DNA from 3 places in the Streptomyces sp. NBC_01314 genome. Region 3 is predicted to be linked to each of the others. Evidence: riboswitches for the same ligand, from Rfam matches in the RefSeq annotation. Region 3 holds a riboswitch; each other region holds the start of a gene.
The links. Region 3 has a riboswitch for thiamine pyrophosphate ahead of thiO (glycine oxidase ThiO). Riboswitches for the same ligand answer to the same signal wherever they lie in the genome.

Region 1 (10,309 bases), 4.8 Mb from region 3:
AGGAGCTCGACGACACCACGGCGAAGTACGTCGCCCAGGTGGACGAGCTGCTCAAGCACAAGGAAGCGGAACTCCTCGAGGTCTGATGAACGACTCTTCCTGGGGAGCGCCGCAACAAGCCGGGTACTGGGCGCCGACCGACCGGGGACCTGTCCAGGGGCACGCCCCGGCGGGTCCCACGTACGATGCGCCTGAGGCCCAGCAGACTCGCCCCATGCCCATCGTGCCCGACGTACCCGCGCATGGCGGGAACCAGGACGACGACCGGGGGGCCGCTCGGCAGGCCGGCCCCCTGTTCCGCGACGAGACGCCGTCGGCGCACCCCCACGGGGAGGCGCCGCAGAAGCCGGAGCCCATGCCCGACGCGCCGCAGCCCGCCCCGCAGAAGAAGAGCGCGGGCCGTGACCTGGGCGCCGCCATAGGCGTTGGCGTCGGCCTCGGAGTGGTCATCGTCGCCTCGCTGTTCATCGTCAAGGCGGCCTTCGTCGGCGTGATAGCGGTCGCCGTGGTGGTGGGACTGTGGGAGCTCACCTCGCGCCTGCAGGAACGCAAGGGCATCAAGGCGCCCCTCGTGCCGCTCGCGGTCGGCGGGGCCGCGATGGTCGTCGCCGGGTACGTACGCGGGCCCGAGGGCGCCTGGGTGGCCATGGCGCTCACCGCGCTCGCCGTCCTCGTCTGGCGGATGACGGAACCGCCGGAGAACTATCTCAAGGACGTCACGGCGGGGGTCTTCGCGGCCTTCTACGTTCCGTTCCTGGCCACGTTCGTCGCGCTCATGCTCACCGCCGACGACGGGCCGCAGCGGGTCCTGGTGTTCCTGCTGCTGACGGTCGTCAGTGACACGGGCGCGTACGCCGTCGGCTGGCGCTTCGGCACGCACAAGCTCGCGCCGCGCATCAGCCCCGGCAAGACCCGTGAGGGGCTGCTCGGCGCGATTGCCTTCGCGATGGTCGCGGGCGCCCTGCTCATGGAGTTCGTCATCCACGACGGCGTCTGGTGGCAGGGCCTGCTCCTCGGCCTCGCCGTCGCGGCCAGCGCCACGCTGGGCGACCTCGGCGAGTCCATGATCAAGCGGGACCTCGGCATCAAGGACATGGGCACGCTGCTGCCGGGCCACGGCGGCATCATGGACCGCCTGGACTCCCTGCTGCCGACCGCTCCGGTGGTGTGGCTGCTGCTGGTGCTGTTCGTGGGCTCCGGCTGACCCGACTGATCGAGATCATGCACGTCGCTGACGTGCCGTTTCGCCGATGAGGCCCGCTGTCCGAGAGGACAGCGGGCCTCATTCGTGTCCGGATTCACTGCGTCCGGAAATGATCTCAAAGTCTTGGCCTGAGTGTTGCAATATGTGCTGGTCCGCAAGATCAAGTGCAGAAAACAACGGGAGGAGCACAGATGAGGACACGTGTGAAGGCCAGAGCGGGAGCGTTCGCGGGGGCGCTGGCCGTCGTGGCCACCACGATGGTGGCCGGAGCCGGTCCGGCGGCCGCTGAGGACAGCTTCAGCTTCACCTACACCGACATCACCGGTTCCAAGGACTACGTCATCGCCGTCAACAACAACACCTGGAGCGAGACCGCGGGTCACGCCATCTGGCGGGCCGATCCGAGCGGCGGCTCCACCGGTGACACACTGGTCGCCGATGACATCCTGCCGGACGGCTACGGGATCGAGGCCCACCTCAGCGACGGCCGTATCGCGACGACGCGCGGGCACAGCGCCAACTACTCCGACGAGACCTCGGGCAACCTCACCGAGGGCACCACGTGGTCGATGTGGGTGTGCGTGGTGAAGGGCTCCTTCTCCAAGTGCTCCTCGAAGATCGGCGTCAAGGCCTGATCGTGAGCACACCAATGAAGGCGCGGCTCGGCGCGCTCGCGGCAACTCTGGCCGTCGCGACCACGACAGTGATCGGCGGGGCGGGTACGGCGGCGGCGGCCGACAGTTTCAGCTTCGGTTACGTGACGAACACCTCGGGCGACGCCTTCATCAGCGTCAGGAACAACTCCTGGGGCGAGGCGGCGGGGAACGCCATGTGGCAGAAGGACCCCAGCGGCAGTGAACCGGGTGACGCCCTGAGCGCCTATGACGTCCTCGCGGACGGCTACGGGATCGAGGTCCATCTCAGCACCGGCAGGGTTGCGACCACCCGTGGCCACGGCTCCCCCTACTCCGTGACGGTCACGGGCAACCTGCCCGAGGACACGGGGTACACGATGTGGGTGTGCGTGGTGAAGGGCGACTTCTCGAAGTGCTCGGAGAAGTACACGGTGCGCTCCTGACCTGAACGTCGTGCCTGCGGCCCACCACGGGCCGCAGGCACGTCTGCCTCGGGTGGTACGGATGGCAAGGCGGACCGGTGCTCGGCGCGCTGGGCCACTCCCGTTGATCTGCGACACTGGTACGGCTATGCCTAAGCCCGGAGAACTCACATTCGTCGCCCCCCGCGGAGCCAAGAAGCCGCCGCGGCATCTTGCCGATCTCACGCCTGTGGAGCGTAAGGAGGCTGTTGCCGCGATCGGGGAGAAGCCGTTTCGCGCCAAGCAGCTGTCGCAGCACTACTTCGCGCGGTACGCGCACGACCCGGAACAGTGGACCGACATCCCCGCGGGTGCGCGCGCGAAGCTTCAGGATGCGCTGCTTCCGGAGCTGATGACGGTCGTGCGGCATCTGTCGGCCGACCAGGAGACGACGCGTAAGACGCTGTGGCGACTGTTCGACGGGACGCTCGTCGAGTCGGTGCTGATGCGGTACCCGGACCGGGTCACCATGTGCATCAGTTCGCAGGCCGGATGCGGGATGAACTGTCCCTTCTGTGCCACCGGGCAGGCCGGGCTCGACCGGAATCTTTCCACCGCCGAGATCGTCCACCAGATCGTCGACGGGATGCGGGCGCTCAGGGACGGCGAGATTCCCGGTGGGCCGGCGCGGCTCTCCAACATCGTCTTCATGGGGATGGGCGAGCCGCTCGCCAACTACAACCGGGTCGTCGGCGCCATTCGCCGGCTGACCGATCCGGAGCCGGACGGGCTCGGGCTCTCGCAGCGCGGGATCACCGTGTCCACGGTCGGGCTGGTGCCCGCGATCCACCGGTTCTCGGACGAAGGGTTCAAGTGTCGGCTCGCCATCTCGCTGCACGCCCCGGACGACGAACTGCGCGACACGCTCGTCCCCGTGAACACGCGGTGGAAGGTGCGCGAGGTCATGGACGCCGGGTGGGAGTACGCGGCCAGGTCCGGGCGTCGGCTGTCCATCGAGTACGCGCTGATCCGGGACATCAACGACCAGGCGTGGCGCGGTGACCGGCTGGGCCGGCTGCTCAAGGGCAAGCCGGTGCATGTGAACCTGATTCCGCTGAACCCGACTCCGGGGTCCAAGTGGACCGCTTCCCGGCCCGAGGACGAGAAGGCGTTCGTCGACGCCATCGCCGCCCATGGGGTGCCGGTGACCGTCCGGGACACCCGGGGCCAGGAGATCGACGGGGCGTGCGGGCAGCTGGCGGCCACCGAGAGGTAGGACCGGAGACAGGGCCCCCTGGCCACCGGTAGGAGTCGGAATCAGGCCACGGGGTACTCTGACCTTCGTACACATCTTCATATTCCGACAGGGGAGCGCCACAGCGCTGAGAGTGCGGCAAGCGGCCGCAGACCCTCTGAACCTCGCCCAGGTCATTCTGGGTAGGAAGTTCGGTCATCACTCAAGCTGTTGCGCCCTGCCCGGGAGCCTTCGGAAATCTCCGACGATCCCGGGCAGGGCCGCGTCTCTTCCTGGTCACCCCCAGGAGGAATCCAGTGCAGATCAGATCGTTCGTCGCCGCGGCTGTCGGCCTCGGGCTCGTCACGCTGTCCGCGTGCGGTTCCTCGTCCGACGACACAGGGTCGGGCGCTTCCAAGACCGTCACCCTCGTCAGCCACGGCTCCTTCGCCTACTCCAAGGACGTGCTGAAGGCGTTCGAGAAGGAGTCGGGGTACAAGGTCAAGGTCCTCAAGAGCGGGGACGCGGGGCAGGCCGTCAACCAGGCGATCCTGACCAAGGGCAACCCCCAGGGCGACGTCTTCTTCGGTGTCGACAACACGCTGCTGTCCCGCGCGCTCGACAACGGCCTCTTCCAGCCGTACGAGGCGAAGGGGCTCGACAAGGTCGGCGCCGAGTACCAGTTGGACAAGGACGAGCACCGGGTCACTCCCATCGACTCCGGTGACATCTGCGTCAACTACGACAAGGCGTACTTCAGCAAGAACAAGATCGAGCCGCCGCAGTCGTTCGACGATCTCGTCAAGCCCGAGTACAAGGACCTGCTCGTCACGGAGAACGCGTCCACCTCCTCACCGGGGCTCGGATTCGTCCTCGGTACGGCCGCGCGGTACGGGGACGACGGGTGGGAGGGCTACTGGGACAAGCTCAAGGCCAACGGTGTGAAGGTCGTCAACGGCTGGGAGCAGGCGTACTACCAGGAGTTCTCCGGGTCGACGGACGGCAAGAAGGCCGGGGGTGACCGGCCGCTCGTCGTGTCGTACGCCTCCTCGCCGCCCGCCGAGGTCGTCTACGCGGACCCGAAGCCGAAGACCGCGCCCACCGGGGTCGCGACCGGCACCTGCTTCCGGCAGATCGAGTTCGCGGGGCTGCTGAGCAACGCGAAGAACGCCGAGGGCGGCAAGGCGCTGATCGACTTCCTGATCTCGAAGAGGTTCCAGGAGGACATGCCGCTCAACATGTTCGTGTACCCCGTGGTCGAGGGGGCGTCCGTGCCCGCCGAGTTCACCGAGTACGGGCCCGCGGCGAAGGACCCGGCGACCATGGCGCCCGAGAAGATCGCCGAGAACCGTGACCAGTGGGTCAAGTCGTGGGCCTCGCTCGTACTGAAGTGACCGAGGAAGCCGAGGCGGCCGAGGAAGCTGAGGCGGCCAAGGAGGTCGTGGCCGTACCGCGTCGACCTCGCGGGCCGCGTCGGCGGGGGAGCGCGGCGCGGCTCTGGCTCATGGTGCTGCCCGTCGCGTTCTTCGGGGTGTTCTTCGCCTACCCCGTCGCCGCGATCGTCGTGCGGGGGCTGAAGGGCGACGGGACCTGGCACCTCGGGCGGATCGCGGATGTGGTGGGGGACCCCGGCATCCGGCATGTGCTGTGGTTCACCACCTGGCAGGCACTCGTCTCGACCGCGCTCACGCTGCTGATCGCGCTCCCTGGCGCGTATGTGTTCGCGCGCTTCGATTTCAGGGGCAAGGACATCCTGCGGGCGGTGGCGACCGTGCCGTTCGTGCTGCCGACCGTGGTCGTCGGTACGGCGTTCCTGGCGCTGGTCGGGCGCGGCGGACTCTTCGACGAACTGTGGGGCGTACGCCTGGACACCACGGTCTGGGCGATCCTGCTCGCGCATGTGTTCTTCAACTACGCGGTCGTCGTACGGACCGTCGGCGGGCTGTGGGCGCAGCTCGACCCGGGGCAGGAGGAGGCCGCGCGGATGCTGGGGGCGTCGCCGCTCTCGGCCTGGCGGAAAGTCACGCTTCCGGCGCTCGCACCCGCCGTGGCCGCCGCCGCGTTGATGGTCTTCCTCTTCACCTTCACCTCCTTCGGGGTGGTGCAGATCCTCGGCGGGCCGACCTTCTCGACGCTCGAAGTGGAGATCTACCGGCAGACCTCGGAGATCTTCGACCTCGCGACGGCCGCCGTGCTGACGCTCGTGCAGTTCGTCGCGGTCGGGGTCATCCTCGCCGTGCACGCGTGGACCGTACGGCGACGGGAGACCGCCCTGCGGCTGGTGGACGCGTCGCTCACCTCCCGACGACCGCGTGGGGCGGGGCAGTGGGCACTGCTGGGCGGGGTCCTCGCCACCGTCGTCGTGCTGATCCTGCTGCCGCTGGGCGTGCTGGTGGAGCGGTCGCTCGACGCGCCGGGGTCCGCGTTCGGCTACTACGAGGCGCTGACCGGCGACGACAGTGGGATCTTCCTGGTGGCACCGATCGAGGCGGTCGGGAACTCGCTCACGTACGCGCTCGCCGCGACCGTCATCGCCCTGTTGATCGGCGGGCTCGCCGCCGCCGCGCTCACCCGGCGTGCCGGCCGTCTCGTCCGTGGTTTCGACGCGTTGCTCATGCTGCCGCTCGGGGTGTCCGCGGTGACCGTCGGCTTCGGGTTCCTGATCGCGCTGGACGAGCCGCCTCTCGACCTGCGGTCCTCCTGGATCCTGGTGCCGCTCGCCCAGGCCCTGGTCGGCGTCCCCTTCGTCGTACGGATCATGCTGCCCGTGCTGCGCGCGGTGGACGAGCGGCTGCGGGAGGCGGCGGCCGTGCTCGGGGCGTCGCCGTGGCGGGTGTGGCGGGAGGTCGATCTGCCGATGGTGCGACGGGCGCTGCTGATCGCGGCCGGGTTCGCCTTCGCCGTGTCGCTCGGTGAGTTCGGGGCGACCGTGTTCATCGCTCGGGCCGACAACCCGACGCTCCCGGTCGCCGTGGCACAGCTCCTCGGTCGTCCCGGTGACCTCAACTACGGCCAGGCCATGGCCCTTTCGACGATTCTGATGGTGGTGTGCGCGGTGGCCCTGCTGGTGCTGGAGCGCCTCCGTACCGATCGTACGGGGGAGTTCTGATGTTGCTCGGGCTTGAGAACGCGACCGTGCGGTTCGACGGACGGCCCGTGCTCGACGCGGTCGATCTGGAGGTCGCGGAGCACGAGATCGTGTGTGTGCTGGGGCCGAGCGGCAGCGGCAAGTCGACGCTGCTGCGGGTCGTCGCGGGGCTCCAACCGCTCGACGGCGGACGGGTGTTGTTGGATGGGCGGGACCAGCGGGGTGTGCCCGCCCATAAGCGCGGTGTGGGCCTGATGTTCCAGGACCACCAGCTCTTCCCGCAGCGGGACGTGGCCGGCAACGTCGCCTTCGGTCCCCGCATGCATGGCGCGGCGAAGGATGAACGAGCCGTACGCGTAAGGGAGTTGCTGGAGCTGGTCGGGCTCCCCGGAGCGGCTCGGCGGCGGGTCGGGGAGCTGTCCGGCGGTGAGCAGCAGCGGGTCGCGCTGGCCCGGGCCCTCGCCCCCCGCCCCCGGCTGCTGATGCTCGACGAGCCCCTCGGCCAGCTGGACCGGTCGTTGCGGGAGCGACTGGTCGTCGAACTCCGGGAGCTGTTCGGAGAGTTGGGGACGACCGTGCTGGCTGTCACGCACGACCAGGGTGAGGCCTTCGCGCTGGCCGACCGGGTCGTGGTGATGCGGGACGGGCGGATCGCCCAGTCCGGCACGCCTCTTGAGGTGTGGCAGCGGCCGGTGGACGAGTTCGTGGCCCGGTTCCTCGGCTTCGACAACGTGGTCGAGGCGACGGTGACCGGGGCGGTCGCGGACACGGCGTGGGGCAAGGTGCCGGTGCCGGAGGGCTCGCCGCAGGGGGCGTGCGCGCTGCTCGTCCGGCCCGCCGGTGTGCGGCTGGTCGACCCGGCCGACGGGTCGCTGCGCTGCACCGTGGCCGCGCGCACCTTCCGGGGCACCCATGTCGCCGTGCACCTCCAGCCCGGGGACGCGCCGCGCCTGGAGGCGGCGTGCGCGCTGCGGGACGCTCCGGAGCCGGGAGAGCGGGTCGGCGTGAGCTTCGACGCGGCCGAAATCGTCGTGCTGGGAGCCGGTCCGGCCGCATAAGGTGCGGCATGGCGATGCGTTCGCAAGAACCCCGGGCCCGGCACGACCGCTACTGCGCCGAGATCGAGCTGCGGGTGCGGCGGTTGCGGGGCATCGTGACCTCCGGCGCCGATCTGTCGGTGACCGTGCCGACCTGTCCCGACTGGTCACTGGAGCAGCTCGTACGCCACACCGGCGGCGCCCTGCGCTGGGTCGAACTGAACGTACGGACCCGGTCGGAGAATGAGGTGCCCGAGCCGGACGTCCCGCTGTACGAGGGCCCGGAGAAACAGGGGGACCCGGCCGCGCCGGACGCCTGGCTCGCGGAGACCGGCGAGATGATCGTGGACACGCTGCGTGAGGCGGGGCCCGAGGCGCCGGTGTGGTCGTGGGGCTGGGAGCGCAGCGCGGGGTTCTGGGCTCGCCGGATGGCGCATGAGCAGGTCGTCCATGGCGCCGATGCGGCTCTCACCGTCGGGCGGCCGGTCGAGGTGGCGCCGGAGATCGCCGCCGACGCGATCGACGAGTGGCTGGAGATCGTCGAGTTCTTCCAGCGGACCATGCCGCACGACGAGGCGGCCGAACTGCGCGGCCCGGGGCGCGGTATCCATCTCCACGCGACGGATACCGATACCGAACTGAACGCCGAGTGGCTCGTCGAGCTGACCGAGGACGTCGTGCGCCGGCGGCGCGGCCACGAGAAGGCGACCGTGGCGCTGCGCGGCCCCCTCACCGAGGTGCTGCTCGCTTTCCACCGCCGACTCCCCCCGAACGGTGGGCGGTTGGAGGTGCTGGGCGATCGCGAGCTGCTGGACTTCTGGCTGGAGCGGGCGACGTTCCGGTGAGCGCGGGACCATACCCCGCGGTCCGGGCGAGACGGGACCGGCCGCCTTCCCCGGACGAGCGTGGGGCCCGTACCCCTCGGTGAGAGGTACGGGCCCCAGCCCTGTGGAACGGGTCAGCGTGTGGAGGCCCCACGCCGCCGCATGCTGTAGTACACGGCACCGGCGCCGAGGGCGACCAGGGCCGCCGCGGCCCCGGCGATCGGGCCGGTGTTGGAGTCCCCACCGGTCTCGGCGAGGTTGGAGTCGCCCTCGGGGGACGGGGCGTTGTTGTTGTTCGAGCCCGCGGGCGTGGTGTCTTCGGGAGCGGACGGTGTGGGGGACGTCCTGGTCTCGGACGGCACGTCCTTGTCCTTGTCGTCCGCGGGCTTCCCCGGCTTCTTCGAGGCGGCCGGCGGGGTGTCCGCCTCCGTCTCGCAGGCCTCGGCGGGGGCGATCAGGTTCGGCTTGATGTCGTCGTCGACGTAGTTCTCCGCCGTGACGTGTACGCGGTACTCGGCGTTCGGCTCCCAGTCCTCCTCGAAGGTGACGGTGACACCGTCGGCGGTGGCGTTCTCGATCGTCCTGCTGCCGACCTGACGCAGGTCGGCCCCGTTGTTCTCCAGGTAGACGGTGATCTCGGCCTTGACGCCCAGGGGGTCCACGTCGGTCACACGGATGACGCCCTTGTCACCGTCGCACTCGGCGACGGCGGAGAAGTCCTTGATGCTGCAGGCCATGGCGTTGCCCGCGGCGCCGAACACGAGTGCGGCGGACGCGAAAGCAACACCGACATAGCGCGAAGTTCGCGCGGTACGCGGAGATATGGACACTTTTGCCCTTCACGGGAAGCACAGGGGAGTGGGGGTGACGGAGGGCCGCCGGAAGAGCGGCTTCCCCATGTGCCTCACAGGTTTATAAGGGCGCCATAAGTACTGTCAATCCGAAGAAGTGTTTGAGCGGTTGCCTTTGCCCGCTGATGGCCCGTCCGAGGGTTTGACGCGTGGTCAGCGACGGGCGGAATTCTCACTCCCCGAGCCGTGCCAAGGCCTCCGGGGCCTCCTCGATCCGGTCCACCAGCGCGATCCGGGCCTCCATCGAACGGCCCCGGGCCAGCGACCGGAGCAGCGGCCAGGTCGGCAGGGTCTCCGTCCAGTGGACGCGGTCCACGAGGACCATGGGGGTCGGTTCGCCGCGCGACTCGTAGTAGTTGGGGGTCGCGTTGTCGAAGATCTCCTGGACGGTTCCGGCCGCGCCCGGCAGGAAGACTATGCCGCTGTCGCAGCGGGCGAGGAGTCCGTCCTCGCGAGTGGCGTTGGCGAAGTACTTGGCGATGTGCGAGGCGAACGGGTTCGGCGGCTCATGGCCGTAGAACCAGGTGGGGATGCCGACGGAGGCGCCGCCCTTCGGCCAGCGGGTGCGCACCTCGAAGGCTGCCCCCGCCCACTCGGTGATCGAGGGCGTGAACTTCGGTGCCTTCGCCAGAAGTCGCAGTGACTCGGCGAGCATCCCGTCGTCGTACGGGGCCGAGTAGGCGCCCAGGTTCGCCGCCTCCATCGCGCCCGGACCGCCGCCGGTGGCGACGGTGAGACCAGAGCGGGCCAGGGTGCGGCCGAGACGGGCGGCGCCCTCGTACGCCTCCGTGCCGCGTGCCATCGCGTGGCCGCCCATCACGCCCACCACCCGTGCGCCGGAGAGGAGTTCGTCGAGGGCGTCCGAGACGGAGTCGTCGTGGATGGCGCGCAGCATGGAGGCGTGGACGTCCCGGTCGGCCTTGGTCCGCTGGAACCAGGCGTACGCGAGGGCGTCGGGTGTCGCCTCGTAACCGCCGTCCGACAGGGACGCGAAGAGTTCATCGGGGGAGTAGAGCAGGCCGCGGTACGGATCGA
Region 2 (10,309 bases), 2.6 Mb from region 3:
CCGACGCCATGTACGCGAGGTCGCCGACCGACTTGGCTACCGCCCCTCGGCGGCGGCCCGAACCCTCAGAACCGGCAAGTCCGGCCTCATCGGCCTGACCGTGACCACCTACGGGGATGAACCTTTCACCTTCACCGAGTTCGCGTACTTCGCGGAAATGGCGCGGGCCGCCACCTCGGCCGCGCTGGCCCGGGGCTACGCCCTGGTCATCCTCCCCGCGACCTCGCGGCACGACGTGTGGTCGAACGTCGCCCTGGACGGCACCGTGGTCATCGACCCCTCCGACCACGACCCGGTCGTCAGCGAACTGGTCCGCCAGGGCTTACCGGTGGTCTCCGACGGCCGCCCGGCCGGCTCGCTGCCGGTCACCGCATGGGTCGACAACGACCACGAGGCCGCCGTCCTCGGCATCCTCGACCACCTGGCCGGCGCGGGCGCCCGCCGGATCGGACTCCTCACGGGCACGACGACGGACACGTACACGCGTCTCTCCACCACCGCATACCTGCGTTGGTGCGAGCGCGTGGGCCAGGATCCGGTGTACGAGGCCTATCCCGCGCACGATCCGTGCGCAGGCGCCCTCGCCGCCGACCGGCTGCTGGCCCGGCCGGACCGCCCGGACGCGGTCTACGGCCTCTTCGACCCGAACGGCACCGATCTGCTGGCCGCCGCCCGGCGGTACGGTCTGCGCGTCCCCGAGGACCTGCTGCTCGTCTGCTGCAGCGAGTCCACCGTGTACGCGACCACCGAGCCGCCGATCACCACGCTCTCGCTCAAGCCGCGCCGGATCGGCACGGCCGTGGTCCAGCTCCTCATCGACGCCATCGAGGGGGTCGAATCGGACCAACCGGTCGAGCAGGTGATACCGACGGAGCTGATCGTGCGGACCTCGTCCGAGCGGCGTTCACCGCGTACGACGGTCAGTCCGCCACGATCACCTGAAGAGGGTTGACGTCCGAACTGAGGATCCGAACGGGAATTGGGTGGGGAGAGCCCCGCCCAATTCGGGAGAAAACCGCGGTGAACTGGGGCCCTGCGCCATTTCACCACCCCTGGGTCATCACATGGCGCGATCCGCATTCCTATGATGGGCGCACACACCGCGGGCCGCTGCGACCAGGCAGTCCGATGCGGTGCAGACGCGGGCGATGGTGGTGGAGGGGTCGATGACTCAGGGGGCCGGTCAGGGACCCGAGGTGCGGACGCCGACGGTGCGCGATTTCCGCGTGCCCGCGTACGTCCACGAGGCCGGTCCGTACGGACACACCACGGACCCCGGTGAGGCCTCCAGGCCCGCCGAGGAACCCGAGGGCTACCCGGAGGGGTACACCCCGACCCAGCGGGACCTGCCGGTGATCAACCGGGGCGACACACTTCAGGTCGTGATCGACCCGGAGGCCGCGGCGGCCGAGCAGTCCTCCGCCCGACCGGGGCCGCTCTTCGTCGTCGGGGACGTCCACGGTTACCTCGACGAGCTCCTCACCGCACTCCGTGAGAAGGGCCTCGTCGACGACGCGGGCAACTGGTCGGCGGGCACCGCCCGGCTCTGGTTCCTCGGTGACTTCACCGACCGGGGTCCGGACGGCATCGGTGTCATCGACCTCGTGATGCGGCTGTCCGCCGAGGCGGCCGCCGCCGGCGGCTACTGCAAGGCCCTCATGGGCAACCACGAGCTGCTGCTGCTCGGCGCCAAGCGGTTCGGCGACACCCCCGTCAACTCCGGCGCGGGCACCGCCACCTTCCAGGCCGCCTGGCTCCTCAACGGCGGCCAGAAGACCGACATGGACCGCCTCCAGGACCACCACCTCCAGTGGATGGCCCGCCTGGATGCCATGGAGGAGGTCGACGGCCACCTCCTGGTGCACTCCGACACCACCGCCTACCGCGACTACGGCGACTCCATCGAGGCGGTCAACGACACCGTCCGCGAAACGATCACACGCAACGACGCGGACGAGGTCTGGGACCTCTTCCGCAAGTTCACCCGGCGCTTCTCCTTCCGCGACGAGGGCGGCGCCGATGCCGTGCGCTCGCTGCTGGAGACCTATGGCGGCACCCGCATCGTCCATGGCCACAGCCCCATTCCGTACCTCCTGGGCGAGGTCGGCTCGGAGGAAGGCGAGGACGGCACGGGCCCCTCGGTCAACGGCCCGTACACCTATGCGGAAGGTTTGGCCGTCGCCATGGACGGCGGCGTGACCATGGCCGGAAAGCTGCTGGTCCAGGAACTTCCCCTGCGTAACTGAGCCCTCAACGGGCAGGCGTCACCGTCGGAAGACTTCGCTGGCCAGGGGCCAATTTATTCAAACCCCCTGTCACGGCCTGCCGTCACCGCTCTACCATCGGCTTTATCCGTAGCAGGCTCCCCTCCGTTTCTGCCCGACGGCTCGTCAGCATGCCGAGTCACAAGCCCTACGGAGCATCGGGGGATGCACATGAACAGCGTTCCGCAGCACCTGCTCAGTGAGGACCGCCAGGAGTACGAGCGGATCCTCGGCGAGGTGCTGCGCTCCGCACCACACCGCCCGGAATTCGCCGCCGGCCTCCAGCGGCTCAACCCCGAACAGCTGCGCACCATGGCCCTCAACGCCACAGCGATCATCACGGCCGCCGCAGCGACCGAATACCAGTACTACGTAAAGGTCCGCGACGAATTCCGCAGCCCGTCGCCGGCCACCGCACCCGCCCACGAGGGGACGGCGTCCGGCTCCAGCGAACCGGACGGCACCGCCGTCGGACTCGCGGCCTCCGTGGGCGAGTTCACCGAGGCGGCCGGCGCGGGTGCCGGTGCCATCGCCGCGGTGCTCGCCCCCGTCCTCGCCGGAACCGCCGCCGTGCTCTTCCTGCTCGTGGGCTACGTCATGAAGGTGCTCGACCCCGAGCGGGCGATCGCCGAGACCCTTCTCACCACTGGTTGGGTCTTCGGCGCGGTCACCGCGGCGGCGATCCTGGTGGCCGCGGTCGGCCTCCTCCTGACCGCCCTGCGCAACAACGCCACCGCCCTCCTGGACGACGGGGTCCGCAACGAGCTGAACGAGGAGGTGACCCGGGCCAGGGAAGCCTGGCGCGAAACCCTCCTGGAGCGCGGCATCCTGCCGTTCCTCCGCGAGGCCCTCGCCAACCCGGGCCCGGCGTTGCTGAGCGAGCCGGACCGGCCGGCCCCGCCCAGCCGCATGCCGCACCTCGGCTACAACCGCCCGAGCTTCAGCAGCAACCCGGACAGCGGCAGCTCACGCTCCCGCCCCAGCTACAGCAGTCCGGACTTCTCCAGCCCGGACTTCGGCGGGCCGGAACACCAGCCCGAGTGACGCCAGGGTTCCGGCCGCCGCCCGGAACCCACAGGGCTGAGACGGCCACCCGGGACGCCCCGGGACCGGCCCCACGGCACCGCCCACCCGCGGCAGCGGGCTCTCCCGGCAACTGGCCGGAAGAGCGCCGCTCGTCGCGCGGACAGCGGCAGCCGCGACCGCACCACGTCCACCACCCTCGCCACCAACGCGTCTCGGTCCGCCATCGGCAGACCACCTGCCCGAGATGGCCCGGAAGCATCTGATCAAAGGATGCCCGCCTGGCCGGCGGCAGCCACCCAGCTCGGGAATTCGGACAGGAGCCGGTCGTACAGCTCCTGGTCGGGGATTGCGCCGATGTCGTCCACAGCGAAAAATCCGACATTGTCGACGCGACGGCCAGGCAGGGTGTCGAAGCGTTCCAGCACTCCGTAGTCGGATCGCCCCAGTCCCACGAACTGCCAGAAGATCGGCTCCTCGACAGCATCCCGCAGCTCTTGCTCGATCAGGTCGTTGCGATGGATACCGCCGTCGGAAAAGAACAGCACGAAAGTGGGGTCAGCGGCGGGATTTTCCCGGACGTATGTGCGGACTTGGGCGATCGCCTTCTGTTCTTCGTTCTGGATGCCAACCATCCGCATATCGACCTGGCCGGCTTGCAGTCCTTTGCCTGGCTTCTTGCTGCGGCGGAAGAGGCTGATCTGTCCCACCCGGACGTGCAGTCGCAGCCATTCGGGAAGGTCCCCGAGTCGCAGGTCGGGCAATCGTGCCGCATTCGAAGCGAACGTCCAGGCTTGCATATGACCGTCATCGTCCAGCTGCGCGGCGACCGCCGCCATGCGCTCCACGACATCGGCGACGACGCCCTTGGAGTAGAGGAGGGACATGGATCCGGAGGCGTCCAGAACCAGAACGACCCGCGCGGTGATGCCGGCCGCTCCATGCTTTCTGAGGCTGACCGCCACCTGCTCCTTGCGCAGCGACAGACGCTTGCGCATGTCGACGGGCAGCTGTTCCTCGTCCTTGCTGAGCCGCGGGCCGACCGGTGCCGCGGCTGGGGCGGGCGGTGCGGCTGGGACAGGCAGTGCGGCTGGGACAGGCGGTGCGGGGACACAGGTCGAGGGGAACGCTGACGGGTCCGAGGGCGCATCGTCAACGGTGATGCCGAAATCGGAGGCCAGTCCAGCGAGCCCGGAGGCATAACCCTGACCGACTGCGCGGAACTTCCACTGCCCCGCCCGTAGATACAGCTCGCCGCCGATGAACGCGGTCTCCGTCCCAGCCTCCATGTGAAACCGCGCGATCTCGGTCTGTGTCGCGGCGTCCAGCAGCCTCAGGGTCAGCCCAGGCACCTGCCCGAACGTTCCGCCATCGGCCGACGCACACAGCACGACCCGCTCGACAGTGGGCTCGAGCGAGTGCAGATCCACCTCGACCGTGTCGGTCAGAACACCACCGGCACTCCGCTTTCCCAGGTGGACCACAGCATTCGAAGCATGCTGCGGCTGGTTGTAGAAGACGAAGTCACCGTCGTCGCGAACACGTCCGACACCGGTGAGCAGCAACGCCGAGGCGTCGACATCGGGTGTGCCGACTCCTCCGGACCACGTCAGTTCAACGCGCACCGTGGGAAATTCGACGGGAAGGTTGGCGCCCTTGCTCAGTGCTCTCGCTGTCATGGGGGCAGTCTGCCCGCCGAGAGAGCGGGAGGGCAGACCTGCTGAGGTCTTCAAGGGTGCGATGCCCCGAAGCACCAAGGCATCGCACCCCGATTCTCATTCCGCCAGCGGCAGATACACCCGGTTCCCGCTCTCCGCGAATTCCTTCGACTTCTGGAGCATCCCCTCAGCGATCTCCTTCTGCGAAGCCCCCTCGGCCGCCGCACCGCCGAACCGCTCTGCGATGCTCTGGCTGATCTTCATCGAGCAGAACTTCGGGCCGCACATGGAACAGAAGTGGGCCGTCTTGGCAGGCTCCGCCGGGAGCGTCTCGTCGTGGAACTCACGGGCCGTTTCGGGGTCGAGGGCCAGATTGAACTGGTCCTCCCAGCGGAACTCGAAGCGGGCGTCCGACAACGCGTCGTCCCACTCCTGTGCGCCCGGATGCCCCTTGGCGAGGTCCGCCGCGTGGGCCGCGATCTTGTAGGTGATGACGCCGGTCTTCACGTCGTCGCGATTGGGCAGTCCCAAGTGCTCCTTGGGCGTGACGTAGCAGAGCATCGCAGTGCCCCACCACGCGATCATCGCGGCGCCTATGCCCGAGGTGATGTGGTCGTACGCCGGTGCGACGTCGGTGGTCAGCGGGCCGAGCGTATAGAACGGAGCCTCATCGCAGATCTCCTGCTGCAGGTCGATGTTCTCCTTGATCTTGTGCATCGGGACATGTCCCGGGCCCTCGATCATGGTCTGTACGTGAAAACTCTTGGCGATCGTGTTGAGTTCCCCGAGCGTGCGCAGCTCCGCGAACTGCGCCTTGTCGTTGGCGTCCGCGATGGAGCCCGGCCGAAGTCCGTCGCCGAGGGAGTACGTGACGTCGTAGGCGGCGAGGACCTCGCACAGTTCCTCGAAGTTCTCGTAGAGGAACGACTCCTTGTGATGCGCCAGGCACCAGGCCGCCATGATCGAGCCGCCGCGCGAGACGATGCCGGTCTTGCGGTTCGCGGTGAGCGGCACATACGCGAGGCGCACGCCCGCGTGGACCGTCATGTAGTCCACACCCTGTTCAGCCTGTTCGATGACCGTGTCCTTGTAGATCTCCCAGGTCAGCTCCTCGGCCTTGCCGTCGACCTTCTCCAGCGCCTGGTAGAGCGGCACCGTGCCGATGGGGACGGGGGAGTTGCGCAGCACCCACTCGCGGGTGGTGTGGATGTTCCGGCCGGTGGAAAGGTCCATGACCGTGTCGGCGCCCCAGCGGGTCGCCCAGGTCATCTTCTCGACCTCCTCCTCGATGGAGGAGGTGACCGCGGAGTTGCCGATGTTGGCGTTGACCTTCACCAGGAACCGCTTGCCGATGATCATCGGCTCGGTCTCCGGATGGTTGACGTTCGCCGGCAGTACGGCCCTGCCTGCGGCGATCTCCTCGCGGACGACCTCCGGCGAAACGTTCTCCCGTACGGCCACGTACTCCATCTCGGGGGTGATCTCCCCACGTCGTGCGTACGCGAGCTGGGTCACCGCCCGGCCGTCACGACTGCGACGCGGCAGGCGTGGCCGGCCCGGGAACACCGCGTCGAGGTTGCGCAGTCCGCCACGCGGCGAGGTGTGCTTGATCCCGTCGTCCTCGGGGCGGACTGGACGACCCGCGTACTCCTCGGTGTCTCCCCGGGCGACGATCCAGTTCTCGCGAAGGGGGAGCAGTCCCCGCCTGACATCGGTCTCCGCTGTCGGATCGGTGTACGGGCCGGAAGTGTCGTACAGGGTGACGGACTGCCCGTTGGTGAGGTGCACCTGGCGGACCGGCACCCGCAGATCGGGGCGCGAGCCCTCGATGTACGACTTGTGCCAGCCGATGGACTTCCCGGCCTCCAGGGGCTGTTCGCCCTGGTTCCTTTCGCCCTCGGACGGGACAGATGTCCCGTCCGCCTGGCTGGAGGCAGGCGTGCGTGTGTCCTCGATGGTCATGAGACCTACTCCCTACGCCGGCATTACCCGGTAACAGGTTCAGCGGTCGACGCAGCGATTTCCGCCCGACGATGTTCCACGTGAAACATCGCGTCTGCGGAGGTCAACGCCCTCTCAGCCCGGTGCTCCGAGCTCCCGCGTGTGCAAAGGTGCCTCCACGCTAGCGGCAGATGTGGCGCGGTGAACAGTGGGCATCGCTCGTTCTTGCGATGATCGGTCGGTGACCACGACGCAGCAGCCCCCGCCTCCACCCCCCGAGCCGCCCCATGGCCATGGTCCCGGAAACGGCCACGGGCATGGGTCCGACGGTGGCCCCGGCTACGGTTCCGGCGGCCACGGCTCCGGAGGCGGCGAAGGCCCGTCCTCCGGTGGCGGCCACGGGCATTCCCACAGCCACAGCCACGGCCCCGCCGCGCCCGTTTCGCAGCACCTGCGCAAGGTCATCGCAGCGGTGCTGATCCCCTTCGCGACCGCGGTCGTCGTGGGCCTCGTCGTGCTCTGGCCCGGCGGCGCCCCGGCGCACGAGCGCACCGGCGTGGGCTTCGACCGGCAGACACAGCAGGCCACCGTCACCAAGGTCGACGAGGTCGACTGCTCGTCGGTGAACGCCTCGGGCGGCACCCCGACCGGCGACACGTCCACCGCCGAGGGCTCGTCCGCCCAACAGCAGGCCAACGGCACCTGCAAAAAGGCCACGATCCGGGTGGAGACCGGCGACGACAAGGGCCGTACGTTCACTGAGATCGTGCAGCCGGACCAGTCACGGCAGTTGGAGCAGGGCCAGGAGGTCGTGGTCGCGTACGAACCCGCCGCGCCCAAGGACCTGCAGTACTCGGTCACCGATGTGAACCGGAAGTTCCCGATGGCGCTGCTCGCCGGGATCTTCGCGCTCGCCGTCGTGGTGGTGGGCCGGATGCGCGGTGTCATGGCCCTGGTGGCGCTGGCCATCAGCTTCATGGTGCTGACCCTCTTCATCCTGCCAGCCATCCTGCAGGGCTCGAATCCGCTGGTGGTCGCGGTGATCGGAGCGAGCGCCATCATGCTGATCGCCCTCTACATGTGTCACGGGCTCTCGGCCCGAACATCCGTGGCGGTGATCGGCACCCTGATCTCACTGCTGCTGATCGGCCTGTTGGGCTCGGGATTCATCGGCTGGGCCTATCTGACCGGCAACACGGACGACAACACCGGTCTGATCCACGGGCTGTACCCGACGATCGATATGAGCGGTCTGCTGCTCGCGGGCGTCATCATCGGTTCGCTCGGTGTGCTCGACGACGTGACGGTCACACAGACGTCGGCGGTCTGGGAACTGCACGAGGCCAATCCGGCGATGGGCTGGCGAGGTCTGTACCGCGCGGGCATTCGGATCGGCAGGGACCACATCGCGTCGGTGGTCAACACCCTCGTCCTCGCCTACGCCGGTGCCGCGCTACCCCTGCTACTCCTCTTCTCGATCGCGCAGAGCAGCGTCGGCACGGTCGCCAACAGCGAGCTCGTCGCCGAGGAGATCGTGCGCACGCTCGTCGGCTCGATCGGCCTGGTGGCCTCGGTCCCGGTGACCACCGTGCTGGCCGCCCTGGTCGTCTCGGCCGACCGCCCGGGGGCCCCGGAACCGGCGGCGGCCGTGCCCGCTCCGGCCCGTGGGGGGAGGGGCCGCCGCCGCAAGCGCTGAAGCGTTACGGCACCCTGGCGCCGTAACGGTTCACCCCGCGCTCTGTTCCTCCGCCAGGATGCGGTCCAGAGCCTCGTCGAGCAGCGTGTCGAAGTCGGCGAGGGAACGCTCCTGCCCCAGCGGCACGAGCTTGTCCGTACGGTCCAGGAAGGCCACCAGCGGCGCCGTGCCGACCCGGAACATCGCCTGGTCGGTGCCCACCTGAAGCCGGATCAGGACCTCGCCGAACGTCTCCGGATCGGCGGGTGCGATGTGGACGTCCCCGTCCCCGCACGGCCGTCCCACGCCGTCGATGAGCAGCTCCCGCCCGAAGGCCCAGGTCACCGGAGCATCGCCCGGTAGGTGGAAGGTCAGCCGCACGGCATAGGGATCACAGGTCTCATAACGCAGCTCCACCGGGATGCGGAAGGAAAGCTCCTCCGAGACGAGGAAGCTCATCATGACCTCTGCCTGTACCGACTCGCGCATCGCCTACCCCGCCGTGTTCGTCGACTGGCCAGGAATCGTCCGCCTGACACCTCTGGAAGTTTGCTGAAAGTACACGAGAGATCACAAGGAGTGATTTTTCAGATGCTGATAGAGATGGCGAGTGTTCCTAGCAGCTTTCCGATCTCGGTCTGCATCTGACGGGCCACCGGCAGCAGCCGGTCCGCCTGGTGCGAGGGCAGCGAGATGGCGAGAGCCCCGGCGGTCGTCCCCGCCGTGATGGGAATCGCGGCGCAAACCGTCCCCAGGGCGTACTCCTGCCGCTCGACGACCGGTTCCATCCGCCCGATCCGGTTCAGGCGCCGCAGCAGCGTCTCGTCGTCACGGACCGTGTACGGGGTGAGCGACCGCACCGGATAGCGGTCCAGGTGGTCGCGGCGGGCCTCGTCGCCCAGTTGGGACAGCAGGCACTGCCCGATGGCGTGCGCGTGCCCGGTCTCGCGGAAGTCGGCCCACTCCTCGACCGCCGGGGTGTTCGGGCTGTCGGCGACGCACTTGACCTCGATCTCGCCGTCCCGGTAGATCGCGAAGTACACGGGCACGCCCAGGGCGTCCCGCCAGTGGGCCAAGGCCTCGCCCACCGTGCTGCGACGTTTCTGCTGCGCTCCGCTGCTGCTCAGCCGCTCGGCCGCCTCACCAAGGAAGAACAGCCCCTTCTCCCGGCGCAGATAGCCCTCGTGGACCAGTGTGCGGAGCAGGTGGTACGCCGTGGGCAGCGCGAGCCCGGCGTCCCGCGCCAACTGTTTGGCGGGCGCCCCGTGTTCTCGCTCGGCCACGGCCTCCAGCAGCCGCATCGCCCGCTGTACGGAGCCGATCAGGGTGCCGGAGTTCGCCTCCGACACGGTCGGCGACGGCGGGGACGGGATACGCGCTCCCCTTCCCGGACCGTGTCCGAGCGGCGACACGGGGCGTACGGGCCCCGCCGCCTGAGGCCGGGTCCTGGTCGGTGGCGCCAGCGGCTGCGCCTGTTTACGAGGCGATGACAACCGTGGCTGCCCCTGTGGCCGAGCCGCCGACGCCGGCGCCGGCGACTGCGCCCGCGTCTGTGTCTGTGTCTGTGTCTGTGTCGCGGAAGGTTCGGGGTATCGCGGGTTCTCCTCGCCCGGCGAGGTCCATGGCTGCGCGGGGGGAGCCGGGCTCTTCGAGGGCGCCGTACGCGGCGGCTGCGGGGCATGTGGCTCCGCGGCGCGGACACGTGGCTGCTCGACGGGAGCTGTCGGTGTCGATCGGGGGCCCGGCTG
Region 3 (10,309 bases):
CCGCGAACCCGATCGCGCCCAGCGCGATGACGATCACGTTGGGGATCAGCACACCGAGGACGACGCAGAGGAAACCGGCGAAGGCGAGCAACCGCCAGCGCAGACGCGCCTTGTACTGCAGCAGCACCTCACCCAGCAGCCACAACGCGACGACACCGAACGCGATATAGAGGACCGTCCAGCCCATGTACGCCCCTCTCCCTGTGGCCGCTACGCAGTGTGTCGTACGCGAGTGCGACCGGTCTAGGCCCGTGGTGGATGGTGCGGGCCCAGGTTCTCGTAGATTTCCAGTGTCGCAGTGGAGTTGTTCAGGGTGATGAAGTGAAGTCCGGGGACTCCTTCGTCCAGCAGCCTCGCGCAGAACTCCGTGGCGAACTCGATGCCAATGGAGCGTACAGCGGCCGGATCGTCTTTGGCTGTGACGATCCGCTCTTTCAGGGCGTTCGGGATGGCGGCGTTGCTGAGTTGCGGCAACCGTTCCAGCATCTTCACGCTGGTGACGGGCATGACCTCGGGAATGACAGGGGTTTCGCAGCCGGCCTTCGCGACCGCGTCTCTCAGACGGAGGTACGACTCCGGGTGGAAGAACATCTGCGTGATCGCGTAGTCGGCGCCGGCTCGGCACTTGTCGACGAAGCGCGCCACGTCACTGTCCCAGTCCGGGGACCGCGGGTGCATCTCCGGGAAGGCCGCGACGCCCACGCAGAAGTCGCCCGACTCCTTGATGAGCCGGACGAGTTCGGCGGCGTACGTCAGTCCCTGCGGATGTGCGATCCACTCGGCCATGGGGTCGCCGGGCGGGTCGCCGCGGACCGCGAGCATGTTGCGGATCCCGGCGTCCGCGTACTGGCCGATGATGTTGCGCAGCTCGGCGATGGAGTGGCTGACCGCGGTGAGGTGGGCGACCGGGGTGAGGGTGGTGTCGGCGGCGATCTGCTCGGTCGCCTTCACCGTGCCGGCCCGGGTGGAGCCACCGGCGCCGTACGTCACGGAGACGAAGCTGGGGGCGACCGCCTCGATCCTGCGGAGGGCGTTCCACAGGTTCCGCTCGCCCTTCTCCGTCTTGGGCGCCCAGAACTCGAAGGAGTACGTGGTCCTGCCCGTGGCGAGCATGTCGCGCACGGTGCGTGCGTGATCAGTCCTGGTGGAAGCGGTTCCTAGGGCCATACCGGCAGGTTAGTCAGGTCACGGCCGTCACCCAACCAGAGCTGGGATATTTGTCCGCTTTGCCGACCTGTTGTCCACGCCTTGGACAGCCGCGGTCCGGGGGCGGGGCGGCTAGAGGCTGCGCAGGCGCTTGGTGAACTCCGCCGCGGCGGATCCGGGGTCGTCCGCCTCCGTGATCGCCCGCACGACGACGGCCCGGCGGGCGCCCGCCTCGACGACCTCGTCGAGGTTGCCGAGGTCGATGCCGCCGATGGCGAACCAGGGGCGGTCGGTGCCGAGGGCGGCGGTGTACCGCACGAGGTCCAGGCCGGGGGCGTGGCGGCCGGGCTTGGTGGGGGTGGGCCAGCAGGGGCCCGTGCAGAAGTAGTCCACGCCCTCCTGGACGGCCGCGGCGGCGGCCTCTGCCTCGGCGTGGGTGGAGCGGCCCATGAGGACGTCGGCTCCGAGGACGGCGCGGGCGGCGGGGACGGGGAGGTCGCCCTGTCCGAGGTGCAGCACATCCGCGCCGATGGCGTGGGCGACGTCCGCGCGGTCGTTGACGGCGAGCAGCCTGCCGTGCCGGCGGCAGGCGTCCGCGAAGACCTGGAGGTGCTCCAGCTCCTCGGCCGCCTCCATGCCCTTGTCGCGGAGCTGCACGATGTCCACGCCGGCGCCCAGGACCGCGTCCAGGAACTCCGGCAGGTCACCCTGGCGCTTACGGGCGTCCGTGCAGAGGTAGAGCCGGGCGTCGGCGAGCTGTGCGACGGCGTCGGGCATGCGTCGGTCCCCCGTTGGCGGTGCGTTGTCAGTGCGGCGTACGGGAGCCGAGGCCCGCGAGGGGCACGGCTCCCGTACGCCGCACAGGTGGCTGCGTCACTATTTTTCGGTGCTTCAGGTGTTTCGGTCAGACGGCGAGCGCCTGGGCACGGCGCTTCACCTCCGTGCCGCGATTCTCGCTCAGGGCCTGGGCCGGGGTGCCGGGCAGGCTCGGGTCCGGAGTGAAGAGCCACTCCAGCATCTCTTCGTCGGTGAAGCCGTCGTCCCTCAGCAGGGTCAGGGTGCCGGTCAGGCCCTTGACCACCTTGTCCTCGTCGATGAAGGCGGCGGGGACGTGCAGCGCGCGGTTCTCACCACGGCGTACGGCGATGAGCTGGCCTTCCTTCACCAGCTGCCGCACGCGGGTCACCTCGACGTCCAGCATTTCTGCGATGTCGGGGAGGTTCAGCCACGCGGGGACGAGAGCATCGATCTTTGCGTCAATCTCGGTCACGTCTCCAAGACTGCCATCTGGGACTGACAGTGGGTAGCCGGGCCGCCCCGACGAAAGCCGACAGGGGGTACGCGGAGCGCCGGACGGCGGGGAAACGCGCCCGCCCGCTACGCCGTCGCCGCCTTCAGGGGCCTGGCCGGGTCCTCCAGCAGCTCCGGGTTCATCGGCGTGCCCGCCTCGATCAGACGGCGGCCCTGGGCCAGGTCGCGGGGGCGGCCCACCGCCAGGAGGGCGACCAGTCGGTGCTCGCGGAGCCAGCAGACCGACCAGGCGGCGCCGGTGGGGTCGCCGCGCCGGACCATGGTGTCGGCGGAGGCGTGGTGGCCGGCGTACTGGACGAAGCGGCCGAACTGCTCGGACCAGAAGTAGGGGACGGGATCGTAGGCCTCGGGGGTCTCGCCGACGATGTTCGCGGCGACCGTGCGCGGGCCCTGGAGGGCGTTGTCCCAGTGGTGGACGAGGAGGCGCCGGCCGTACCTGCCCGAGGGGAAGGAGGCGCAGTCGCCGACGGCGTAGACGTCCGGTGCGGAGGCGCGCAGGTGGTCGTCGGCCACCACCTCGCCGTGTGCGCCGAGTTCGATGCCCGAGTCCTTCAGCCAGGCCGTCGCGGGGCGCGCGCCGATCCCCACGACGACCGCGTCGGCCGGCACCCGGGTGCCGTCGTCCAGGACCACCGTCCCGGGCTCGACGCGCTCCACGCGCGCGTGGGTGCGCAGGGTGGTCCCGCTGTCGGCGTACCAGGCGGTCATCGGCGCGGCCACCTCCGCCGGGAGCGCGCCCGCGAGCGGGCGGTCGGCCGCCTCGACGACCGTCACCGCGCAGCCCGCCTCGCGCGCGGCCGTGGCGAACTCGGCGCCGATCCAGCCCGCGCCCACGACCACGATGTCGTGCTGCCGGGCCAGCACGGGCCGCAGCCGCTCGGCGTCGTCCAGGGTCCGCAGCAGATGCACCCCGGGCACGCCCTCGGCGCCCGGCAGCCGGATCGGTTCCGCGCCGGTCGCGAGGACGAGGAGGTCGTACGGGACGGGCCCGGCGGCCGTGTCGAGTTCGTGGTCGGCGAAGCGCAGGCCCGACACCTCGCGGCCCAGCCGGAGTTCGATGCCGAGCGCCTCGAAGTCGACGTCGAAGGCGGAGCCCTCGGCCTTGCCGAGCAGCACGGCCTTGGAGAGCGGCGGCCGGTCGTACGGCTGGTGCGGCTCGGCGCCGATCAGCGTCACATCGCCGGTGAAGCCCTTCTCACGCAGGGCGACCGCGGTCTGCACGCCGGCCATGCCCGCGCCCACGACGACCACGCGCCGCGCCGGCGTTCCGCCCCTGTGCTGCGTCTGCTCGCTCACCCGGTCACCATAGACAACTGACATTCGGTCAGTCAGGGAGCCGGGTGGACCCGCCGTTCAGCGGGTGGGTCGACGGTCGCTCTCCGTCGGCCGGCCCGCGGTCTCGTCGATCTGCTCCACCACGCTCGTACCGCTGCCCGGCCGCGACTCCCACTCCCAGGTCTCCTCCAGCCGGACCCGCCCGTCGGCCAGCTCGACCACCAGGGACCGGCAGTGCCCGGACGCGGTGGTCCCGTCGGTCTTCAGCTGTACGTACCGGAAGTCCAGCCGGTCCCCCACGCGCGTGCCCACGAGGTGACCGCGCACGACGTCACCGCCCGCGTACTCGGCCCAGATCTCGCCGTCCCCCTCGTGGTACGCGAACCGGGTGCGGGTGCCCACCTGACCTGGGGCCTGGTCCGCGACCGGGGCGAGGACGAGACCGTCGAGCGAGCGGACCATGAGCGGAGGCTCCCTTACTGGGACGAACGGCGAGGGCTAAGGTGGGCCAACGTAGAGCACTCGCGGGAGCCCGGACGCACCGGGCTGAGAGGGAGGCTGGCGGCCTCCGACCGTACGAACCTGATCCGGGTCATGCCGGCGAAGGGAGGGGCTGGACGCCCATGTCGCGTACGCACACGTCAGACGTCCTCGTCGTGGGGGGCGGAATCATCGGGCTCGTCACGGCGTGGCGGGCCGCGCGGCGCGGTTTCGCCACGGCCGTGGTCGATCCCGCGCCCGGCGGCGGGGCCGCGCAGGTGGCGGCCGGGATGCTCGCCGCGGTCACCGAACTGCACTACGGCGAGCAGACGCTGCTGGGGCTCAACCTGGAGTCCGCGCGCCGCTACCCGGACTTCGCGGCCGAGCTGACGGAGGCGACCGGCCTCGACCTCGGCTACCGCCGCTCGGGCACCCTGGCCGTCGCGCTCGACGCCGACGACCGCGCCCACTTGCGCGAACTGCACGCCCTGCAGCGCCGGTCGGGCCTGGACTCGGAGTGGCTGAGCGGCCGCGACTGCCGCCGTCTGGAGCCGATGCTCGCGCCGGGCGTGCGCGGCGGACTGCGGGTCGACGGGGACCACCAGATCGACCCGAGGCGGCTCTCCAGGGCCCTCGTCGCGGCCTGCGAGCGCGCCGGCGTCATATTCCACCGGAGCTGGGCCGAGGAGCTGTCGGTGGTCCGGGAGCGGGCCGCAGGGGTCCGGGCCGGTGACGGTGACCGGCTGTCCGCCGGGCAGGTCGTCCTCGCCGCGGGCAGCCTCAGCGGGCGGCTCGCCGGGGTCCCGGACGACGTGCTGCCCCCGGTGCGACCGGTGAAGGGGCAGGTGCTGCGGCTGACCGTGCCGAAGCAGTACGCGCCCTTCCTGAGCCGTACCGTGCGGGCCGTGGTGCGCGGCAGCCATGTCTACCTGGTGCCGCGCGCGAACGGCGAACTGGTCGTCGGCGCGACCAGCGAGGAGCAGGGCTGGGACACCACGGTGACCGCGGGCGGGGTGTACGAACTGCTGCGGGACGCCCATGAACTCGTCCCCGGGATCACCGAACTCCCGCTCACCGAGACCCGCGCGGGCCTGCGCCCGGCCTCCCCCGACAACGCGCCGCTCCTCGGCCCCTCCGGGCTCGACGGCCTGGTCCTCGCGACCGGCCACCACCGCAACGGGGTGCTCCTCACCCCGGTCACCGGCGATGTGCTGGCCCATGTGCTGACCACCGGTGAACTGCCGGAGGAGGCCCGCGCCTTCACACCCTTGCGGTTCCGCGCCGGCGCGGCCCGTGAACTCCTGGAGCAGCCCGTATGAGCGCCACCGGGACACTGACCGTCCTCGTCAACGGGGAGCGTCGGCAGATCGCTCCGGGCACGGCCCTCGACGCGCTCGTGCGGACGCTCGCCCCGTCGCCCGCCGGTGTCGCCGCCGCGCTCAACGAAACCGTCGTCCCGCGCGCGCGGTGGACGACCACCGCCCTCGCCGAGGGGGACCGCGTCGAGGTCCTCACAGCCGTCCAAGGAGGCTGATCCCATGGCAGACGACCCCTTCGTCCTCGGCGGTACGACGTACTCGTCCCGTCTGATCATGGGCACCGGCGGGGCGCCGAGCCTCGACGTCCTGGAGCGCGCGCTGGTGGCCTCCGGCACGGAGCTGACGACGGTCGCGATGCGCCGCGTGAACGCGTCCGTGCACGGCTCGGTCCTGTCCGTGCTCGACAGGCTCGGCATCCGGGTGCTGCCCAACACGGCCGGCTGCTTCACGGCGGGCGAGGCCGTGCTGACGGCCCGCCTCGCGCGCGAGGCGCTCGGTACGTCCCTGGTCAAGCTGGAGGTCATCGCCGACGAGCGCACGCTGCTTCCCGATCCGATCGAACTGCTCGACGCGGCCGAGACGCTCGTCGACGACGGTTTCACCGTGCTGCCGTACACGAACGACGATCCCGTGCTCGCGCGCAAACTGGAGGACGTGGGCTGTGCCGCGATCATGCCGCTCGGATCGCCCATCGGGTCCGGGCTCGGCATCCGCAACCCGCACAACTTCCAGCTGATCGTGGAGCACGCGCGCGTGCCGGTGATTCTCGACGCGGGTGCCGGTACGGCGTCGGACGTCGCTCTCGCGATGGAGCTGGGGTGCGCCGGGGTCATGCTCGCCTCCGCCGTGACCCGGGCCCAGGAGCCGGTCCTCATGGCCGAGGGCATGCGGCACGCGGTCGAGGCGGGGCGGCTGGCGTACCGGGCGGGCCGCATCCCCCGTCGGCACTTCGCGGAGGCGTCGTCGCCGGGCGAGGGGCTGGCGCGGCTGGATCCGGAGCGCCCCGCGTTCTGAGTCGGATCTCACGCCACCCGCCCCCCACTCGAACAGCCGAACGAGTTTCGCCGCGCGCCCGCCTGTCACAGCCCTGCGCTCCGGGTCACAGCTCTGCTGCAGTACGTCTCCGGTACCACGCGACTTATGGGCCTGTCGGCGGCGGCTCGTACACTCACCTGCGTGGACACGACCCTTCAGGACCCGCTTGTCGGCCATGTGCTCGACGGCCGGTATCGAGTCGAGGCGCGGATCGCGGTCGGCGGCATGGCCACGGTCTACCGGACCGTGGACACCCGCCTCGACCGTGTGCTCGCGCTCAAGGTGATGCATCCGACGCTGGCCGCGGACCGGACGTTCGTCGAGCGGTTCATCCGTGAGGCCAAGTCAGTGGCACGGCTGTCCCACCCGAACGTGGTGGGGGTCTACGACCAGGGCACCGACGGCCCGTACGTCTATCTCGCGATGGAGTACGTCGCCGGCTGCACCCTCCGTGACGTGCTGCGCGACCGCGGGGCGCTGCAGCCCCGCGCGGCGCTGGACATCCTGGAGCCGGTGCTCGCCGCGCTCGGCGCCGCGCACCGCGCCGGGTTCGTGCACCGGGACATGAAGCCGGAGAACGTGCTGATAGGGGACGACGGCCGGGTCAAGGTCGCCGACTTCGGGCTCGTACGGGCCGTGGACACCGTCACCAGCACCACCGGCACCGTCCTCGGCACCGTCTCCTACCTCGCCCCCGAGCAGCTGGAGCACGGCACCACCGACACCCGTGTCGACGTGTACGCGTGCGGCGTGACGCTCTACGAGATGCTCACCGGCGGCAAGCCGCACGGCGGGGAGTCCCCCGCGCAGGTGCTGTACCACGCGCTGCACGACGACGTGCCGCCGCCGTCGGCCGTCGTGCCGGGGCTGCCGTACGAGCTGGACGCGCTGGTCGCCTCGGCGACCGCGCGCAATCCGGAGCTGCGGCCGTACGACGCCGTCGCGCTGCTCGCGCAGACGCTGGACGCGCGGGCGGGGCTGAGCGACGAGCAGCTGGACGCGGTGCCGCCACAGGCGACAGCCGCGGGCCATGACAACGCGGACGACCGGACGAGCGTGATCCCGCGCTCGCTGTCCGTGTCGCGGTCGGTGGCGCCGGAACCCGACCTCCACAACCGTACGAGCCGGTTCGAGTCGCCTCCGCCGCCACCCCGGCGCCCGCGCAACGCCCCGGCGCCCCGCCGCGGGCTGCTGGCGGTCGTCGTCGCGGTACTGCTCGTCCTCGGTGTGGGTGGGGGCGTCTGGTACATCAACTCGGGCCAGTTCACACAGGTCCCGGCCGTGCTGCAGCAGAGCCGGGCGGACGCCACGAAGCGGCTGCAGGGCGCCGGGCTGGACGTCGACGTCGAGCAGGCGTTCAGCGACACCGTGAAGCGCGGCAGGGTGATCAGCACCGACCCGGCGCCCGGGGAGCGGATCCGGGACAACGACATCGTGACGATAACGATCTCCAAGGGCCCGGAGACCGTGAAGGTGCCCGACCTGAAGGGGAACCGGCTGGACGCGGCGAAGGGCCAGCTGAAGGACGACGGGCTCGAACCGGGGCTGGTGACAAGGGAGTTCAGCGACGAGGTCATCCGGGGACAGGTGATCGGCACCGAACCGGGCTCCGGCACCGAGATCTCCTCGGGCTCCGCCGTCAGGATCGTGGTCAGCCGGGGCGCCCCGGTGGAGGTGCCCGAGCTGTCCGGTTCCTCGGTCGACGACGCCACCGCCCAGCTGAAGGAGGCCGGCCTCAAGGTGAAGACCGCCTCGAAGCAGGTCAACTCCGAGTTCGACAAGGGGCTCGTGGCCGAGCAGTCGCCGGGCGCGGGCAAGCAGGTCGGCGAGGGCGACACCGTCACCCTGACGATCTCCAAGGGCCCCGTGATGGTCGAGGTCCCGGACGTCGTGGGCGACAGCGTCGACGAGGCGACCCGGAAGCTGCGGGACGCCGGCTTCGAGGTCGAGGAGGACCGGGGCATCCTCGGATTCTTCGCCGACGAGGTGAAGGGCCAGTCGGTGGACGGCGGCGACACGGCGGCCAAGGGATCGAAGATCACGATTGAGATCGGCTGACCGACGCCGGGCCGGACCGGCCGTTCGGGATCATCCGCCGGGCCGGACCGGGGCCGGCCGGACCGGGGCCGGCCGGACCGGGGCCGGCCGGACCGGGGCCGGCCGGACCGGGGCCGGCCGGACCGGGGCCGGCCGGACCGGGGCCGGCCGGACCGGGGCCGGCCGGACCGGGGCCGGCCGGTTGGGATCGGCCGGCCGCCGGGGCCGACAGAGGTGGTCGGCCGTGCGGGAGTCACAGGCAGCAGAAGTGTCCGGACGAAAGTTGCGGGAAGCAGACCCGTCCGGACGGAAGTTACCCGGAGCAGGGGCGTCCGGGCGGCAGCCGTCGAAGCTGCCGGTCGGGCGCCGCGGGTCGCATGACACCCTGGTGCCGTGAGCACTCAGCAGTCCTCCGGCCTCTCCGGCCCGCCCTCCAGCCTCCCCGGCCCGTCCCGGAACCCCGTCGGCGGGCATATCCCCGTCGCCGGTGGTCTGAACTCCGTAGGGCTGACGTACGCCCGTGAGCTCAGGGCCGAGACGGTCCAGGTCTTCGTCGCCAATCCGCGCGGCTGGGCGACTCCGGTCGGGAACCCCCGGCAGGACGAGGAGTTCCGGGCGGCCTGTGCCGAGGAGTCGATCCCCGCATACGTGCACGCGCCCTATCTGATCAACTTCGGGTCGCACACCGAGGCGACGGCGGAGAGGTCCGTGGAGTCGATGCGGCACTCGCTGCGCCGGGGGCGGGCGATCGGCGCGCTGGGCGTGGTCGTGCACACGGGGAGCGCGACCGGCGGGCGGGACCGGTCGGTGGCGCTGAAGCAGGTGCGTGAGTATCTGCTGCCGCTGCTGGACGAGTTGACCCACGACGACGACCCGTTCCTGCTCCTGGAGTCGACGGCGGGCCAGGGGGCTTCGCTCTGTTCGCGCACCTGGGACTTCGGGCCGTACTTCGAGGCGCTGGACTCCCATCCCAAGCTGGGCGTCTGCCTGGACACCTGCCACATCTTCGCGGCGGGACACGATCTGACCGGGCCGAGCGGTATGCACCAGACCCTCGACCTGCTGGTGGACACCGTCGGCGAGGGCCGGCTGAAGCTGATCCACGCCAACGACTCCAAGGACGTGGTCGGCGCCCACAAGGACCGCCACGAGAACATCGGCTCCGGCCACATCGGCGAGGACCCGTTCCGTGCCCTGATGACCCACCCCGCCACCGAGGGCGTCCCCCTGATCATCGAGACACCGGGCGGCAAGGAGGGCCACGCGGCGGACGTGGAGCGCCTGAAGAAGCTCAGGGACGGCTGACGCCCGGTCTCGGACCGTCAGGACCGCGTCAGAACCGCCAGGACCCTCAGAGTTCGGGGCCGTCCCCCGGCTCCTCCTGGTACGAGTAGCGCTGTTCCTGCCAGGGGTCGCCGACGTTGTGGTACCCGCGTTCCTCCCAGAAACCGCGGCGGTCGGCGGTCATGTACTCGATGCCGCGGACCCATTTGGGGCCCTTCCAGGCGTACAGGTGGGGGACGACGAGGCGGAGCGGGAAGCCGTGTTCGGCGGTGAGGAGTTCGCCGTCCTTGTGGGTGGCGAAGATCGTGCGGTCGTCGGCGAAGTCGGCGAGGCGGAGGTTGGAGCTGAAGCCGTACTCGGCCCACACCATCACATGGGTGACCTCGGGGCCGGGCGGCGCGGTGCGCAGGATCGTACGGGCC

Region 1: it holds a riboswitch for thiamine pyrophosphate, as region 3 does, so the genes downstream of both, OG622_RS15240 (thiamine ABC transporter substrate binding subunit) here and thiO (glycine oxidase ThiO) in region 3, are expected to answer to the same signal.
Region 2: it holds a riboswitch for thiamine pyrophosphate, as region 3 does, so the genes downstream of both, thiC (phosphomethylpyrimidine synthase ThiC) here and thiO (glycine oxidase ThiO) in region 3, are expected to answer to the same signal.

Annotation. Positions count from the first base shown of each region.
Region 1 is NZ_CP108394.1:3,494,163-3,504,471, reverse strand. Features, by position in the region: gene frr (ribosome recycling factor) at 1-86, shown strand, start outside; gene OG622_RS15260 (phosphatidate cytidylyltransferase) at 86-1,204, shown strand; gene OG622_RS15255 (hypothetical protein) at 1,396-1,839, shown strand; gene OG622_RS15250 (hypothetical protein) at 1,842-2,282, shown strand; gene rlmN (23S rRNA (adenine(2503)-C(2))-methyltransferase RlmN) at 2,410-3,516, shown strand; TPP riboswitch at 3,596-3,702, shown strand; gene OG622_RS15240 (thiamine ABC transporter substrate binding subunit) at 3,792-4,868, shown strand; gene OG622_RS15235 (ABC transporter permease) at 4,979-6,583, shown strand; gene OG622_RS15230 (ABC transporter ATP-binding protein) at 6,583-7,620, shown strand; gene OG622_RS15225 (maleylpyruvate isomerase family mycothiol-dependent enzyme) at 7,635-8,444, shown strand; gene OG622_RS15220 (LAETG motif-containing sortase-dependent surface protein) at 8,558-9,253, opposite strand; gene OG622_RS15215 (LOG family protein) at 9,447-10,309, opposite strand, start outside.
Region 2 is NZ_CP108394.1:5,727,878-5,738,186, reverse strand. Features, by position in the region: gene OG622_RS25160 (LacI family DNA-binding transcriptional regulator) at 1-952, shown strand, start outside; gene OG622_RS25155 (metallophosphoesterase) at 1,152-2,246, shown strand; gene OG622_RS25150 (hypothetical protein) at 2,430-3,308, shown strand; gene OG622_RS25145 (VWA domain-containing protein) at 3,554-4,966, opposite strand; gene thiC (phosphomethylpyrimidine synthase ThiC) at 5,063-6,907, opposite strand; TPP riboswitch at 6,900-7,056, opposite strand; gene OG622_RS25135 (YibE/F family protein) at 7,128-8,582, shown strand; gene OG622_RS25130 (SsgA family sporulation/cell division regulator) at 8,613-9,050, opposite strand; gene OG622_RS25125 (IclR family transcriptional regulator) at 9,149-9,910, opposite strand.
Region 3 is NZ_CP108394.1:8,324,802-8,335,110, reverse strand. Features, by position in the region: gene OG622_RS36610 (hypothetical protein) at 1-187, opposite strand, end outside; gene metF (methylenetetrahydrofolate reductase [NAD(P)H]) at 244-1,167, opposite strand; gene thiE (thiamine phosphate synthase) at 1,279-1,923, opposite strand; gene OG622_RS36595 (Rv2175c family DNA-binding protein) at 2,051-2,416, opposite strand; gene OG622_RS36590 (NAD(P)/FAD-dependent oxidoreductase) at 2,524-3,753, opposite strand; gene OG622_RS36585 (hypothetical protein) at 3,811-4,194, opposite strand; TPP riboswitch at 4,247-4,358, shown strand; gene thiO (glycine oxidase ThiO) at 4,356-5,531, shown strand; gene thiS (sulfur carrier protein ThiS) at 5,546-5,746, shown strand; gene OG622_RS36570 (thiazole synthase) at 5,751-6,545, shown strand; gene pknB (Stk1 family PASTA domain-containing Ser/Thr kinase) at 6,708-8,624, shown strand; gene OG622_RS36560 (deoxyribonuclease IV) at 8,997-9,908, shown strand; gene OG622_RS36555 (sulfite oxidase-like oxidoreductase) at 9,955-10,309, opposite strand, start outside.